Regions from separate parts of the Streptomyces sp. NPDC050806 genome, predicted to be linked through region 4. Evidence: riboswitches for the same ligand, from Rfam matches in the RefSeq annotation. Region 4 holds a riboswitch; each other region holds the start of a gene.
The links. Region 4 has a riboswitch for cobalamin ahead of ACZ6WH_RS11870 (prenyltransferase/squalene oxidase repeat-containing protein). Riboswitches for the same ligand answer to the same signal wherever they lie in the genome.
Positions count from the first base shown of each region.

Region 1: it holds a riboswitch for cobalamin, as region 4 does, so the genes downstream of both, ACZ6WH_RS15585 (ABC transporter substrate-binding protein) here and ACZ6WH_RS11870 (prenyltransferase/squalene oxidase repeat-containing protein) in region 4, are expected to answer to the same signal.
Region 2: it holds a riboswitch for cobalamin, as region 4 does, so the genes downstream of both, ACZ6WH_RS33760 (ribonucleoside-diphosphate reductase subunit alpha) here and ACZ6WH_RS11870 (prenyltransferase/squalene oxidase repeat-containing protein) in region 4, are expected to answer to the same signal.
Region 3: it holds a riboswitch for cobalamin, as region 4 does, so the genes downstream of both, metE (5-methyltetrahydropteroyltriglutamate--homocysteine S-methyltransferase) here and ACZ6WH_RS11870 (prenyltransferase/squalene oxidase repeat-containing protein) in region 4, are expected to answer to the same signal.

Region 1 covers NZ_JBVJIF010000004.1:630,078-633,629, reverse strand. The annotation lists gene ACZ6WH_RS15590 (FecCD family ABC transporter permease) at 1-409, opposite strand, end outside; gene ACZ6WH_RS15585 (ABC transporter substrate-binding protein) at 406-1,446, opposite strand; cobalamin riboswitch at 1,512-1,713, opposite strand; gene ACZ6WH_RS15580 (tetratricopeptide repeat protein) at 1,919-2,998, shown strand; gene ACZ6WH_RS15575 (lipase maturation factor family protein) at 2,901-3,552, opposite strand, start outside.
Region 2 covers NZ_JBVJIF010000012.1:40,639-44,190, reverse strand. The annotation lists gene ACZ6WH_RS33760 (ribonucleoside-diphosphate reductase subunit alpha) at 1-2,295, opposite strand, end outside; cobalamin riboswitch at 2,449-2,581, opposite strand; gene ACZ6WH_RS33755 (GNAT family N-acetyltransferase) at 2,746-3,258, opposite strand; gene mctP (monocarboxylate uptake permease MctP) at 3,340-3,552, opposite strand, start outside.
Region 3 covers NZ_JBVJIF010000005.1:331,902-335,453, reverse strand. The annotation lists gene aceB (malate synthase A) at 1-1,062, shown strand, start outside; gene ACZ6WH_RS17590 (hypothetical protein) at 1,059-1,250, shown strand; cobalamin riboswitch at 1,422-1,640, shown strand; gene metE (5-methyltetrahydropteroyltriglutamate--homocysteine S-methyltransferase) at 1,807-3,552, shown strand, end outside.
Region 4 covers NZ_JBVJIF010000003.1:579,602-583,153, forward strand. The annotation lists gene ACZ6WH_RS11860 (aldehyde dehydrogenase) at 1-774, opposite strand, end outside; gene ACZ6WH_RS11865 (MBL fold metallo-hydrolase) at 910-1,947, shown strand; cobalamin riboswitch at 2,050-2,189, shown strand; gene ACZ6WH_RS11870 (prenyltransferase/squalene oxidase repeat-containing protein) at 2,367-3,552, shown strand, end outside.

The sequences.
Region 1 (3,552 bases), on a different contig from region 4:
CGGAGAGCGACAGCGCTCCACCGCCCACGCCGAGTACGACGATCATGACCGCGCCGGTCGAGGCGCCGGACGAGACGCCCAGGACGAAGGGGTCGGCGAGCGGGTTGCGCAGCAGCGACTGCATGACCGCGCCGCACACGGCCAGCCCGGCGCCGCACACCGCCGCGAGCAGGGTGCGGGGGAGCCGCAGGTTCCACACGATCCCGTCCCGGATGGGGGTCAGGTCACCGTGCCCCCGGCCCAGGTGGGCCGCCACCGTGGACCAGACGTCACCGACCCCGATGTCCGCCGGGCCGATGGTGATGGCCACGGCGACGGACGCGCAGAGCGCCGCGAGCCCGGCCGCCCAGGCCAGGGCCTGCCGCAGCCCGCGTATCGCGGCCGGTGCGGCGGGCCGCGCCGGGGTCACTTGTCGAGTCCGTGGCTGCGCAGCGCCGCCGCGACCTTCTCCACGGCCTCGACGGTGCGGATGGTGGGGTTCATCGACTGGCCGCTGAGCAGCACGTACCGCTTGTGCCTGACCGCGTCCATGTTCTTGGTGACCGGGTTCTCCGAGAGGAACTCGATCTTCTTCGCGGCGGTCTCGGCCGTCTCCGACCTGCGGGTGAGGTCGCCGATCACCAGGACGGCGGGGTTGCGGTCCGCGACGGTCTCCCAGTTGATCTGCGGCCACTCCTCGTGGGTGTCGTCGAAGACGTTCTTGGCGCCGAGCGCCCGGGTGACGGCGCCGGGGGCGCCGCAACAGCCCGCCATGTAGGGCGACTCGGAGTTGGCGAACCAGTACAGCATCGTGACGTCATGGGCGTCGATGCCGGCGGTGGCCTTCTTCACCCGTGCCTTCAGGCCGTCGACGAGCCGCTCGCCGCGCTCCTCGACGCCGAAGATCCTGGCCAGGTCGCGGACCTCGCCGTAGACGACGTCCATGGTCACCGGCTTCGTGCGGGACCCGTCGCCGTCGCCGCCGTTGTCCTTGCCGGTGCAGTCGCTGGGGGAGAGGTACGTCGGTACGCCCAGCTCGTCGAACTGCCCTCGCGTGGCCACCCCGCCCTTGCCGAGGGTGGAGGCGAACGAGGCAGCGACGAAGTCGGGCTCGGTGGCCAGCACCTCCTCGAAGGACGGGCCGTTGTCGGCCAGCCGCTCGACCGTGGAATCGGCCCTCTCCAGGCCCTTGAGCACCGGGTCGGTCCAGGTGGCGGTGCCCACCATGCGGTCGGCCAGACCGAGGGAGAGCATGATCTCCGTCGTTCCCTGGTTGAGGGAGACGGCGCGCTTCGGGGGGCCGTCGACGCGCACCTTCCGCCCGCAGTTGTCGAGGGAGACGGACCGGCCGGCGCTCCCGCCCTTGGCGGAGCCCTCCGTCGGCGAGGCGCCACCGCCGCATCCGGCGAGCAGCGCGGTGGCCACCAGGAAAACGGCGGCACGACGGACGGGGTGCGGGAGCGGCACGGGAGTTCCTTCGGCGTCGAGGGCTCTTGCGCGAAGCCCGGTCTGCGGTGTTCCCCCGGCACGGCCGGCGCCGGAGGCCGCCAGCAGGTCTTCGGACTCGGGCTCATCCGGACGGAACGCCTTCCCGGACCGCGTACGCCGTCCAGTGGCAGATGTCCCGCCCGTCACCCTCACCGCTGCGCGTCAGTTCCGGATTCGCACCGGATTCCCTGACCCGTACAGGTGCACATGCACATGCAAGGTACGACTGGCTCCGGCAAGCTACCACAGGCCCATGTGGCCACCGCGGCGACGGCTGCCCCCCCTGTGACTCCTCCCCCTAGGGGACGCCCCGTACATCTCCAGAGTGATCGGCAGCGCGGCCGTACATCCCGAGAGCGACCGGGATAACCGCAGGTGGGGGGACGTCCGGCGGCTTCCTCGGCACATAGCGTCGGTGCCTGACCGACGCAAGTGACCAGGAGGACTCGGGATGTACGGGAAGGCATTCGCTCCGGAGTATCAAGGGGAGCTGGGGGCGGAGTTGAGTGTCAACTCCTCGTACGAGGACGTGCTCGTCGCCGCGCGGCGCGCACGGGACGCGGCCGGGGGGCCGGGGGACGCCGCACGGGCCGCGCTCGCCGAGGCGGAGGCCGGACGGCGGCTCGGGAGGGTGGCCGAGGCCGAGGCCGCGTGGCGGGCCAGCTACCGGAGCGCGCGGACGGCGGGGGAGCCCGGCAGCATGGCGTGGGCGCTGTGGAGCGGCGGCACGCTCGCCCGCCAGTGCGGGCGGCTCGCGCTCGCGCGCCGGCTGCTCGCGGCGGCCGTCGCGTTCGCCGAACCGAGCGGCGACCGCCTCGCGCACGGCTACGCGCTCGCCGGGCTCGCCGAGACCGGCCGCATACAGGGGGACTACGAGGCCGTCGCGGAGCTGCACGAAGAGCTGCTGGCACAGGCCAGGGCGCACGGTGAGGCGCGGCACATGGTGTGGGCGATGTCGGGGATCGCGCAGATGCACCGCAACACCGGCGGATACGCGGAGGCCCTGGCGCTGTTCGAGGAGTCGGCGCAGGTCGCCGAGCGGGCCGAGGACTGGCGGGGGCTCGCCTGGTCGCTGCGGGGCGTGGCCGACGTACGGTCCGTGCTGGGGGAGACCGAGGAGGCGCTGCGGCTGCTCGGCCGGGGCGAGGCCCTCTGCCGGGAGCTGGACCTCGCGGGGGCGCTGGCCTACAACCGCAAGATGCGCGGCAACGTGCTGTACCGGGCCGGGCGGTACGAGGAGGCCGCCGTGGTCTACAGCGGCGCGCTGGCGGAGTTCCGGTCGATGTCCGAACCGCGGGGCACGGCGCTCGCGCGGCTGGGGCTGGTGAAGTCCCGGGCGCACCTGGGGTGGCCGTACGACGAGGTGGCCGCCGAGCTGGACGACGTCGAGCGCGAGGTCACCCGGATCGGGCTGCGGCACGCCCGGGACATGGTCAGGTCCTTCCGCGCAGAGCTGTCGGCGGAAAGAACTGCCGTACCGGCTCCCGGTGCCACCACGCCCCGGTCTCCCGCAGTTCCCGCCAGGTTGTGAAGCGGTAGCGGTAGAACTGGGCGCGTACGTGGCGGGGCGGCGCGTCCGGGAAGGGGTTCCGGCGCAGCAGCCGCACGGTGTCCGGGTCGTTTTCCAGCAGTCGCTCCAGGAAGGGGCCGAACCAGCGGCTCGCGTAGCCCGGCGACAGCGCCGCGAACCACATCAGCCAGTCCAGCCGCAGGTGGTACGGGGCGAACGGGCGCGGCATCCGGCGCACGTCCCCCGGCTTGCCCTTGAAGTCGTACTCCCGCCACTCGGTGGCATCGGTGATCACCTCGTCCGCCGTGCCCTCGACGACCACCTCGTGCCGGACGCGGGTGACGGAACCGAAGGCGCCGTACGAGTTGACCAGGTGCAGCGGCTCGTACGAGGTGTTCATTCGCTGCTGCCGGGAGACCAGATTGTGGGCCGGGCGGTAGCTGAGCACGAGGACGGCCGCGGTCACGGCGAGGACCACGACCTCGTACCAGAGCGGGGGCGGGGCGAGGCCGGCGGGCGGGCCCGCGAGACCGCCGAGGCCGAGCGCCGAGGCGTCCACGACCGGGACGGCGATC
Region 2 (3,552 bases), on a different contig from region 4:
AGGACGCGACCGCAGGTAGTACGTGGTCTTGATGCCGCGTTTCCAGGCGTACGCGTACATCGAGCTGAGCTTGCCGATGGTCGGCGCCGCCATGAAGAGGTTCAGGGACTGGCTCTGGTCCAGGTACGGCGTGCGGTCGGCGGCCATGTCGATCAGCGCACGCTGCGGGACCTCCCAGGCGGTGCGGTACAGCGCGCGGATCTCCTCGGGAATCCACGGCACGTCCTGCACCGAGCCGTTGCCCTCGCGCAGCGCCTCACGGGTCCGCGCGTCCCAGCTGCCCGCCTTCTTCAGGTCCTCCACCAGGTAGGCGTTGACCTGCAGGAACTCCCCGCTCAGCGTCTCGCGCTTGAAGAGGTTGGAGACCTGCGGCTCGATGCACTCGTACACGCCCGCGATCGACGCGATGGTCGCGGTCGGCGCGATCGCCAGCAGGAGCGAGTTCCGCATCCCGGTCCGCGCGATACGGGAGCGCAGCGCGGCCCACCGGTCCGCCCAGCGCGGCTCGGCGTTCGGGTAGTGGTCCGGGTGCAGCACACCGCGCGCCGTACGCGTCGCCGACCAGTTCGGGTGCGGCCCGTGCCGCTCCGCCAGGCCGGCGGACGCCTCGTACGCCGCGAGCATGATCCGCTCGGAGATCCGGGTGGACAGCTCACGCGCCTCCGGCGAGTCGAACGGCAGCCGCAGCCGGAAGAAGACGTCCTGCAGCCCCATCAGCCCGAGGCCCACCGGACGCCAGCGCGAGTTGGACGCACCGGCCTGCTCGGTCGGGTAGAAGTTGATGTCCACGACACGGTCGAGGAAGGTCACGGCCGTACGGACCGTGGTGTCCAGCTTCGCCCAGTCCATCTCGCCGTCGGCGCCCAGGTGCGCCGCCAGGTTCACGGACCCGAGGTTGCACACGGCCGTCTCGCCGTCGTCCGTGACCTCCAGGATCTCCGTGCACAGGTTCGAGGAGTGCACGACCCGGCCCGGCTCCGCCGTCTGGTTCGCGGTCCGGTTCGCGGCGTCCTTGAAGGTCATCCAGCCATTGCCGGTCTGCGCCAGCGTCCGCATCATCCGCGCGTACAGCGTGCGGGCCGGCACCGCCTTGACGGCCTTCCCCTCGGCCTCCGCCTTCCGGTACGCGGCGTCGAACTCCGCGCCGTACAGATCCACCAGCTCCGGCGCGTCCACCGGCGAGAACAGCGACCAGTCCCGGTCCGCCTCCACCCGGCGCATGAACTCGTCCGGGATCCAGTGCGCGAGGTTCAGATTGTGCGTACGCCGCGCCTCCTCACCCGTGTTGTCCCGCAGCTCCAGGAACTCCTCGATGTCCGCGTGCCAGGTCTCCAGGTACACACAGGCCGCGCCCTTGCGGCGGCCGCCCTGGTTCACGGCCGCGACCGAGGCGTCCAGCGTGCGCAGGAACGGCACGATGCCGTTGGAGTGCCCGTTGGTGCCGCGGATCAGCGAACCGCGGGCGCGCACCCGGGAGTACGACAGACCGATGCCGCCCGCGTGCTTCGAGAGGCGCGCGACCTGGTGGTACCGGTCGTAGATCGAGTCCAGCTCGTCCAGCGGCGAGTCCAGCAGATAGCAGGAGGACATCTGCGGGTGGCGGGTGCCGGAGTTGAAGAGCGTGGGGGAGGAGGGCAGGTAGGAGAGCGTGCTGGTCAGCGCGTACAGCTCGGCGACGTCCGCGAGCGCCCGCTCGGAGTGGTCCTCGGCCAGGCCGCACGCCACCCGCAGCAGGAAGTGCTGCGGCGTCTCGATGACCTTGCGGGTGAGCGGGTGCCGCAGCAGATAGCGGGAGTACACCGTGCGCAGGCCGAAGTAGCCGAAACGGTCGTCGGCGCCGTCCGTGAGCGCCCGGTCGACCAGTGCGTCCAGCGCGGCGGCGTGCGCGGTGACGAACTCGGCCGTGGAGTCGGCGATCAGCCCCTCGCGGTGACCCGTGGCGACCGAAGCGGCGAAGCCCGTCGCGCCCTGGCTCGCGGCCTCCTCGGCGATCGCGGCCGTGAGCAGCCGGGCGGCCAGCTTGGAGTACTGCGGCTCGTCGCCGATCAGCCCCGCGGCGGCCTCCATCGCCAGCTCCCGCAGCTCCGCCTCGTCCGAACCGGCGTGCCGGCCGCGCAGCGCGGCCGCCGCGACCTTGCCCGGGTCGGTGGCCGGCAGGTCGGCGGTGAGGTCGGTCAGGGTGCGCAGCAGGGCCGTACCGGGAGCGTCATCGGGCCGCTCGGCCACCGTCCGAGGGGCCTGTGCCTCCTGTGCCGCTTGCGCCTCTTGTGCTGACTCCGCTGGCGCGATGGTCACCTTGTGCTCTCCTCACTCGGCTGGGGCCGGGGAAGAGCGGAGGAGGCGTACGGGCAGCCGCGCCGGACGCCATGCCGGGCACGCGGACACACCACGCAGCGTCCACCGGCCCAACCCGCGGAGCCCGGACGTCTCGACGCCCGTGCCGGGACGGCTGCGGGCGTACCGTCGGCAGGTCATCGGACTCGCGAGCGGGCGGAAAATACCCACTCGACACACCGTTGCGGGACAGTTCCGGATTCGCACCGGATTCCCCTGCGGCGACAGCGAGGACGAGCATACATCTTGTGCCGCCCCTCGCGGCCATCCCTACATCTTGTGTCGCTGCGCTGCTGTGCGTACCGCGGTACGCACGGATGGTCACGGCCCGCTGTCGGCCGCGCGGGCAGGCGGCAGCGCGGCCGCGCGGCGCCTGCGGAGACCCGGCCCCCGGACGTCAGCTCCGGCGTGTCAGCGCTCGGTTGTCAGATCCCGGGCGTACGTCAGCAGGGTGCCGAGACCCGGCACCGGCGACCAGTCGCGCTCCGGCGTCCGGGTGAACCCCAGTCGCCCGTAGAGGCGGTGGGCGCCGTGCATCGCACGCTGCGTGGACAGCACCAGCCGCCCACAGCCCGGCGTGTCCCGCGCACGGTCCAGACATGCCCGTACCAGCGCCTCGCCCACGCCCCGGCCACGCGCCTCCTTCGCCACCGCCAGCATCCTGAACTCCGCCTCGCCCGGCCCCGCGATGTCCGCCCACGGCCCGCCCGCCGCCACGAACGTCACCCCGCCCAGCACCTCGCCCTCCGCCACGGCCACCAGCACCTCCGCCTCGGCCGCCCGGCGCGCCACGTCCCGCAGCACGGGCAGGTACGCGTCGTCCTCCCCGAAGTCGAGCAGCCCGTCCCCGAGGTACGCCTGCGCCGTGATCTCACCCAGTCGCGCGTGCTCCGCCGCCCGTATCCCCCTGATCACGAAGTCCATGGCCGTCAGTGTGCACCAGGGGCACGACAACGGGCCGCCGGTTTTCACCGGCGGCCCGTCGGCCTCACGAATGCGGCGGAATCAGTGCGCGGAACCCGCCGTGGCCGGCGGCAGATCCACCTGGACGCCCTTGTCGCCCGCGTCCGCCGTGTAGTCCTCCGGCGAGGTCTCGTCGATGCCGGCCGGCGCCTTCGCGGCCCGCAGTACGATCGTCAGCACGAGTGTGACCAGGACGTTCAGCACGAACGCGGTCAGGCCGATGTAGCCGATCTCGCCGATGCCGGGAATCTCCGC
Region 3 (3,552 bases), on a different contig from region 4:
CTGGAGTACGACGGAGCGCCGGTGCCCGCCGCACTCGTCGACTTCGGGCTGTACTTCTTCCACTGCGCACAACACCGGATCGACGCCGGCCAGGGCCCGTACTTCTACCTGCCGAAGCTGGAGAACCGCCACGAGGCCCGGCTGTGGAACGACATCTTCGTCACGGCCCAGGAACTCCTGGGCATTCCGCGGGGCACGGTCCGCGCCACCGTGCTCATCGAGACGATCACCGCCGCGTTCGAGATGGAGGAGATCCTCTACGAACTGCGCGAGCACAGCTCGGGCCTCAACGCGGGCCGCTGGGACTACCTGTTCAGCATCGTCAAGACCTTCGGACACCGCACCGACTTCCTGCTGCCGGACCGCGCGAAGGTGACGATGACCGCTCCGTTCATGCGCGCGTACACGGAGCTGCTGGTACGCACCTGCCACAAACGGGGCGCCCACGCGATCGGGGGCATGGCGGCCCAGGTGCCGAGCAAGGACCCGGCCACTCACGAAGCGGCGCTCGCCAAGGTGCGGCTGGACAAGGAACGCGAGGCGGAGGACGGTTTCGACGGCTCCTGGGTCGCCCATCCCGGCCTCGTGCCGGTGTGCCGCGAGGCGTACGACGGTGTGCTGGGTGACCGGCCCCACCAGATCGACCGGACGCGGGACGACGTGGAGGTGACGGCGGCGCAGCTGCTGTCCGTGCGCCGGATCAGCGAGCGGCCCACCGCGGAAGGCGTGCGTACCAACATCGCGGTCGCCCTGCGGTACTTCGCCGCCTGGCTGCACGGCCGCGGTGCGGTCGCCCTGGACGGTCTCATGGAGGACGCGGCCACCGCCGAGATCGCCCGCGTCCAGATCTGGCAGTGGCTGCGGCACCGGGTCCTGGACCGGGAGACGGTCCTGCGGCTGCTCGACGAGGAAGTCGAGTCGCTCGGCGCCGAGTACCCGTGGGCGCCCGTCGACGAGGTGCGGGAGCTGTTCGAACGCAACGCGCTGGCAAGCCAGTTGCCGCTCTTCTTCACTCCGGACGCCTACACCGCCCACCTCGTGCGCCACGTGGAGCAGCCGTGAGCGCGGGCATCCGGCGCGTCGGGGCCGTCGGCGGCGGGCCGCTGGGCGCGGGCATCGCGGAGGTGTACGCGGGCAGTTCGACCGGACCCGAGCCCCGCCTCGACCAGTCCGGCCGGGGTTTCCCCATGTACGGCCGGGACCGAGATCCCGGCACGTCCGGGCGGAGGGTGCCCGGACCACCGGGCTGAGGGGCCCGGAAGGCACCGCCGGCCGAGGGAACCGGCGAGTGCGCGGGGAACGGGCGGGAAGTGCGCGTGCGGCGCTTCCCGCCCGCTGCCCGTGTCCAGCACCGTGCCCGTGTGTCTCAGCTCACCATCCGAATGACGGACGTGATCCGCCGGGGAGCGGGGGCGGCCCGTAGGGTGTCCGGTGCAGTTGGTTCGCCCCGTCCGCCAGGCGGGATGCGTCGCAAGAGGGAACCCGGTGGAAATCCGGGACTGCCCCGCAGCGGTGTGTGGGAACGACCGCCGTCATACGCACTGGGCCCGAGTGGGCCTGGGAAGCGACGGCCAGTAGATGTCCTCCTCGGTGAGGACGCGCCCATGAGTCCGAAGACCTGCCAGCTGCCCGCGTACGGACGATTCGTACGCGGACATCCCGGTGACCTCGTGGGCGGGTCGGCGTTTCTTACCAGGCGAATGGCCGCGCACTGCCGCGCGAGGCCGTACCGCCCGGTGGGTCACCCCTTCGCGTTCTCGTCCCGTTGCCGGGATCTCAGGGATTCATCTCGCGAAGGAGATCTCCGTGACAGCGAAGTCCGCAGCCGCGGCAGCACGGGCCACCGTGTACGGCTACCCGCGCCAGGGCCAGAACCGGGAACTGAAGAAGGCGATCGAGGGGTACTGGAAGGGCCGCGTCACCGCCGCCGAGCTCCGCGCCACCGCCGCCGAGCTGCGCCGCACCAACTGGCGGCAGCTGGCCGACGCCGGCATCGACGAGGTCCCGACCGGCGACTTCTCGTACTACGACCACGTGCTGGACATCACCGTCATGGTGGGTGCCGTACCCGACCGCCACCGCGACGCCGTCGCAGCGGACCGCCTCGACGGCTACTTCGCGATGGCGCGCGGTACGCGGGACGTCGCACCGCTGGAGATGACCAAGTGGTTCGACACCAACTACCACTACCTGGTCCCCGAGCTGGGTCCGGACACGGTGTTCTCCGCCGACTCCGCCAAGCAGGTCGCCGAGCTGAAGGAAGCCGTCGCCCTGGGCCTGACGGCCCGTCCGGTCCTGGTCGGCCCGGTCACCTATCTGCTCCTCGCCAAGCCGGCGCCCGGTGTGGCCGCCGGCTTCGATCCGCTGACGCTGCTGGACCGGCTGCTCCCCGTCTACGCCGAGGTCCTCGCCGACCTGCGTGCCGCCGGCGCCGAGTGGGTACAGCTGGACGAGCCCGCCCTGGTACAGGACCGCACCCCGGCCGAGCTGAACGCCGCCGAGCGTGCCTACCGTGACCTGGGCGCCCTCACCGACCGCCCGAAGCTGCTGATCGCCACGTACTTCGACCGCCTCGGCAACGCGCTGCCGGTGCTCGCGAAGACGCCCGTCGAGGGCCTCGCCCTGGACTTCACCGGGGCGGCCGCCGCCAACCTGGACGCCCTCGCCGCCGTCGGCGGGCTGCCGGGCAAGCGGCTGGTCGCCGGTGTGGTCAACGGCCGCAACATCTGGGTCAACGACCTGGAGAACTCGCTCGCCACGCTCGGCACGCTCCTCGGCCTCGCCGACCGCGTCGACGTGTCGGCCTCCTGCTCCCTGCTGCACGTCCCCCTCGACACGGGCGCCGAGCGGGACATCGCACCGCAGATCCTGCGCTGGCTCGCCTTCGCCCGCCAGAAGACCACCGAGATCGTCACCCTCGCCAAGGGCCTCGCCCAGGGTACGGACACGATCGCGGCCGAACTCGCCGCCAACCGCGCCGACCTGGCCTCCCGCGCCGGCTCCCCCATCACCCGCGACCCGGCCGTACGCTCCCGTACCGCGGCCGTCACGGCGGCCGACGGCCGGCGCTCCCAGCCGTACGCCCGACGGGCCGCTGCCCAGCGCGCCCACCTCGGCCTGCCCCTGCTGCCGACGACCACCATCGGCTCCTTCCCTCAGACCGGCGAGGTGCGCACCGCCCGCGCCGACCTGCGTGCGGGCCGCATCGACACGGCCGGCTACGAGGAGCGCATCAAGGCGGAGATCCAGGAGGTCATCTCCTTCCAGGAGAAGGCAGGGCTGGATGTGCTGGTGCACGGCGAGGCCGAGCGCAACGACATGGTCCAGTACTTCGCGGAGCAGCTCACCGGCTACCTCGCGACGCAGCACGGCTGGGTCCAGTCGTACGGCACCCGCTACGTCCGCCCGCCGATCCTGGCCGGTGACATCTCCCGTCCCGAGCCCATGACGGTGCGCTGGACGGAGTACGCCCGGTCCCTCACCGACCGCCCGGTCAAGGGCATGCTCACCGGCCCGGTCACCATGCTCGCCTGGTCCTTCGTCCGAGACGAC
Region 4 (3,552 bases):
CGACTTGCCGCCCAGTTCCAGCGTGACCCGGCTGAGGTTGCGGGCCGCCACCTCCATCACGCGCCTGCCGGCCGCGACCGAGCCGGTGAAGGAGACCTTGTCCACGCCCGGGTGACCGACCAGGTACTCGCTGACCTCCCGGTCGGCCGGGAGGATGGACAACACCCCTTCGGGCAGCCCGGCTTCGGTGGCGATCTCCGCGAGCAGATACGCGTCCAGCGGCGTCTCCGGCGACACCTTCAGCACCGCCGAACATCCGGCCAGCAGCGCGGGGGCGAGCTTGGCGGCGGCGGTGAACTGCGGGACGTTCCACGGCACCACGGCCGCGACCACGCCGACCGGTTCACGGCGGACCAGCAGCGGCCCGAGCACGCCCTGCCGCCGCTCCTCGTGGGTGAAGTCGCGGGCGACCGTGATCGCCGCGTCCCAGACCATCATCGCGGCCAGCGACTGCACCATGATCCCGGAGGTGTACGGAGTGCCGTTCTGCGCGCTGATGAGCCGCGCGAACTCCTCGCTTCGCACGGCGAACGCGTCCTTGATCCGCGTGACGACCGCGATCCGCTCTTCGAGCGGGGCGTTGGCCCACACCCCGGAGTCGAAGGACGCGCGCGCCGCCGTGACGGCACGGTCCACGTCCTCCCGGGAGGCGTGCGGCACCCGGCCGATGACCTGCTCGGTGTGCGGGGAGACGACCTCGATGGTGTCCCGGCCGGCCGGATCGACCAGCTCACCACCTATGTAGAGCTGTCCGTGCTCGATCGGGCCAGTCATCGATTCCGCCTCCTGCGGTCGCCGTTACCTGACGCGTTCCCCGAAGCAATATCTGACGCTGCATCAGAACTGATACCAGTTCCAGTTATGGTGGGCAATGCACGCGACGGCGTGCGGGCCGAGAGGGGCGATGGCATGCCGCACGTGATCGACCACCGGGGCGGGGTGTGGAGCATCGCCGTGCCCATACCGGACAACCCGCTGGGGCACACCCTCGTGCACCTGCTGGAGACGGACCGCGGCCCGGTGCTGATCGACACCGGCTGGGACGACCCGGACTCCTGGGACGCGCTCGCCGCCGGGCTCGCCGCCTGCGGCACCACCGTCACCGACCTGCACGGCGTGCTCGTCACCCACCACCACCCCGACCACCACGGCCTGTCGGCGCGGGTCAGGGAGGCGTCCGGCGCCTGGATCGCGATGCACGCCGCCGACGCCGCGGTAGTCCGGCGCACCCGCGAGGCCGAGCCTGGCAGCTGGCTGGCGTACCTCATCGACAAGCTGGCCGCGGCGGGCGCGCCCGAGGAACACCTCGCGCCCCTGTACGCGGCCCGCTCCAAGGGGCGCACCCGCGCACTCCCCGAGAACCGCCCCGCGCTCCCGGACCGCGAGATCGTCCCCGGCGAGCTGCTGGACCTCGCGGGGCGGCGGCTGCGGGCCGTCTGGACGCCGGGACACACCCCGGGCCACGTCTGTCTGCACCTGGAGGAGGCACACCCGGCGGCGCACCCGGGGAACGGGCGCCTCTTCTCCGGCGACCACCTGCTGCCCGGCATCACCCCGCACGTCGGCCTGTACGAGGACCCGGACGACGCCACCGTCACCGACCCCCTCGGCGACTACCTCGACTCCCTGGAGCGGATCGGGCGGCTCGGCGCGGCCGAGGTGCTGCCCGCGCACCAGCACGCCTTCACGGGCGCGGCGGAGCGGGTGGCGGAGCTGCTCACCCACCACGAGGAGCGGCTCGGCGGCCTGCGGGCACTGCTCGCCACCCCGCGTACCCCCTGGCAGCTCGCCGAGGCCATGGAGTGGAACCGCCCCTGGGAACGGATCCCGTACGCCTCGCGCACCATCGCCCTCTCCGAGGCCGAGGCCCATCTGCGGCGCCTGGTGAAGCGGGGGCTGGCGGAGCCGGTGCCGGGCTCGGACCCGGTGGCGTACGTGGCGGTGTGACCCGCCGGCGGGGGCGGGGTGCGGCACCGGCCGTCCGGACGCGAGGGCGTACGGGCGGCCGTACGCATCCCGTACGTGCCGGGAGCCGGCCGCTACCCGCCGGTTAAAGTGTTGCGACAAGTTCATTCGTGCCCGACCGGGGGAAGCCGGTGGAAAACCGGCGCTGACCCGCAGCCGTGAGCCCTGGTGCGCATCCGCGCGCCGGAGCGAGCCGGAACGCCCGGCGGGGCACACCCAAGGCTCCCGCGTACCGCCGGCCGCCCTTCGGCGGCCGCCCGGCACGCGGCACCGTCGAGGTATACGGAGCTGAGCCCGGTGCCACCGCGCCGCGCGCGAGTCGCGGACGTGGTGCGGCGGAGTGCGGCTGCGTGACCTCCCACCTCGCGCACCCCGCGAACCGACCGAGAGGCACCGACCCCATGGCCATCACGGCCCGCTCCCTCGCCGCCCCGGCGCGCCGCTGCGCCGCGGCCCTGGCCGCCGCCGTGCTGTGCGCGGCCGCTGCCCCCGCCGCGTTCGCCGACACCCCCGCGCCCGGCGCTTCCCCGAAGCTCCCGAAGGGCCTGTACGGCAGCACGGACCCCAAGTACGACGGCGTCTGGCGGCAGTCGCTGGCACTGCTGGCCCAGGACGCCACGGGCGTGCGCCCGGCGGACGAGGCGGTGGACTGGCTCGTGGGGCAGCAGTGCGCCGACGGCGCGTTCACCGCGTACCGCGCCGACCCGAAGCAGGACTGCGACGCGAAGACCCTGCGGGACACCAACCAGACGTCCGCCGCCGTCCAGGCGCTGGCCGCCGTCGGCGGGCACTCCGACGCGGTCCGCAAGGGCGTCTCCTGGCTGAAGTCCGCGCAGAACGACGACGGCGGCTGGGGCTCGGCGGCCGGCGCCGACAGCGACGCCAACTCCACCTCGGTCGTGATCGGCGCGCTGACCGCCACCGGCACGAAGGAGGCGGCGCTGCCGAAGAAGGACGGCAGGTCGCCGTACGACGGGCTGCTCGCCCTCCGGCTCGGCTGCGACGTGCGGAAGGCGGACCGCGGCGCGTTCGCGTTCCAGGCCAAGGACGGGAAGCTCGCGGCCAACGACGACGCGACGGCGGCCGCGGTGACGGGCGCCATGGGCAAGGGCTTCGTCGTCGCGCCGGACGGGCCCGCCGCGAAGAAGACGTCCTGCGAGGAAGCGGCCGAGGACGCGCACGGCGCCGCGAGCGGCGGCGCCGATCACCTCGTCTCCGCCATGGCCGCGCACGGCCACCACCTGATGTCCGCCATGCCCGGCGCCGAGGACCAGCCGGACGTCGGCAACACCGCCGACGCCGTGGTCGCGCTGGCCGCCGCCGGCCGGCCGGACGACGCGAAGCGGCCGCTGGAGTGGCTCCGCGGCCACTCCGCCGCCTGGGCGAAGCAGAGCGGCCCGGCCGCCTACGCACAGCTGATCCTCGCCGCGCACGCCACCGGTGCCGACCCGCGCGAATTTGGGAGCACGGACCTCGTGGCGAAGCTGAACGCGACCGGCCCGAAGCCGGCGGCGCAGCAGAACGCGCAGGGCCAGGAGGCCGAGCAGAAGGACGAGGGCGGCATCTCCGTGTGGTGGGTCGTGCTCG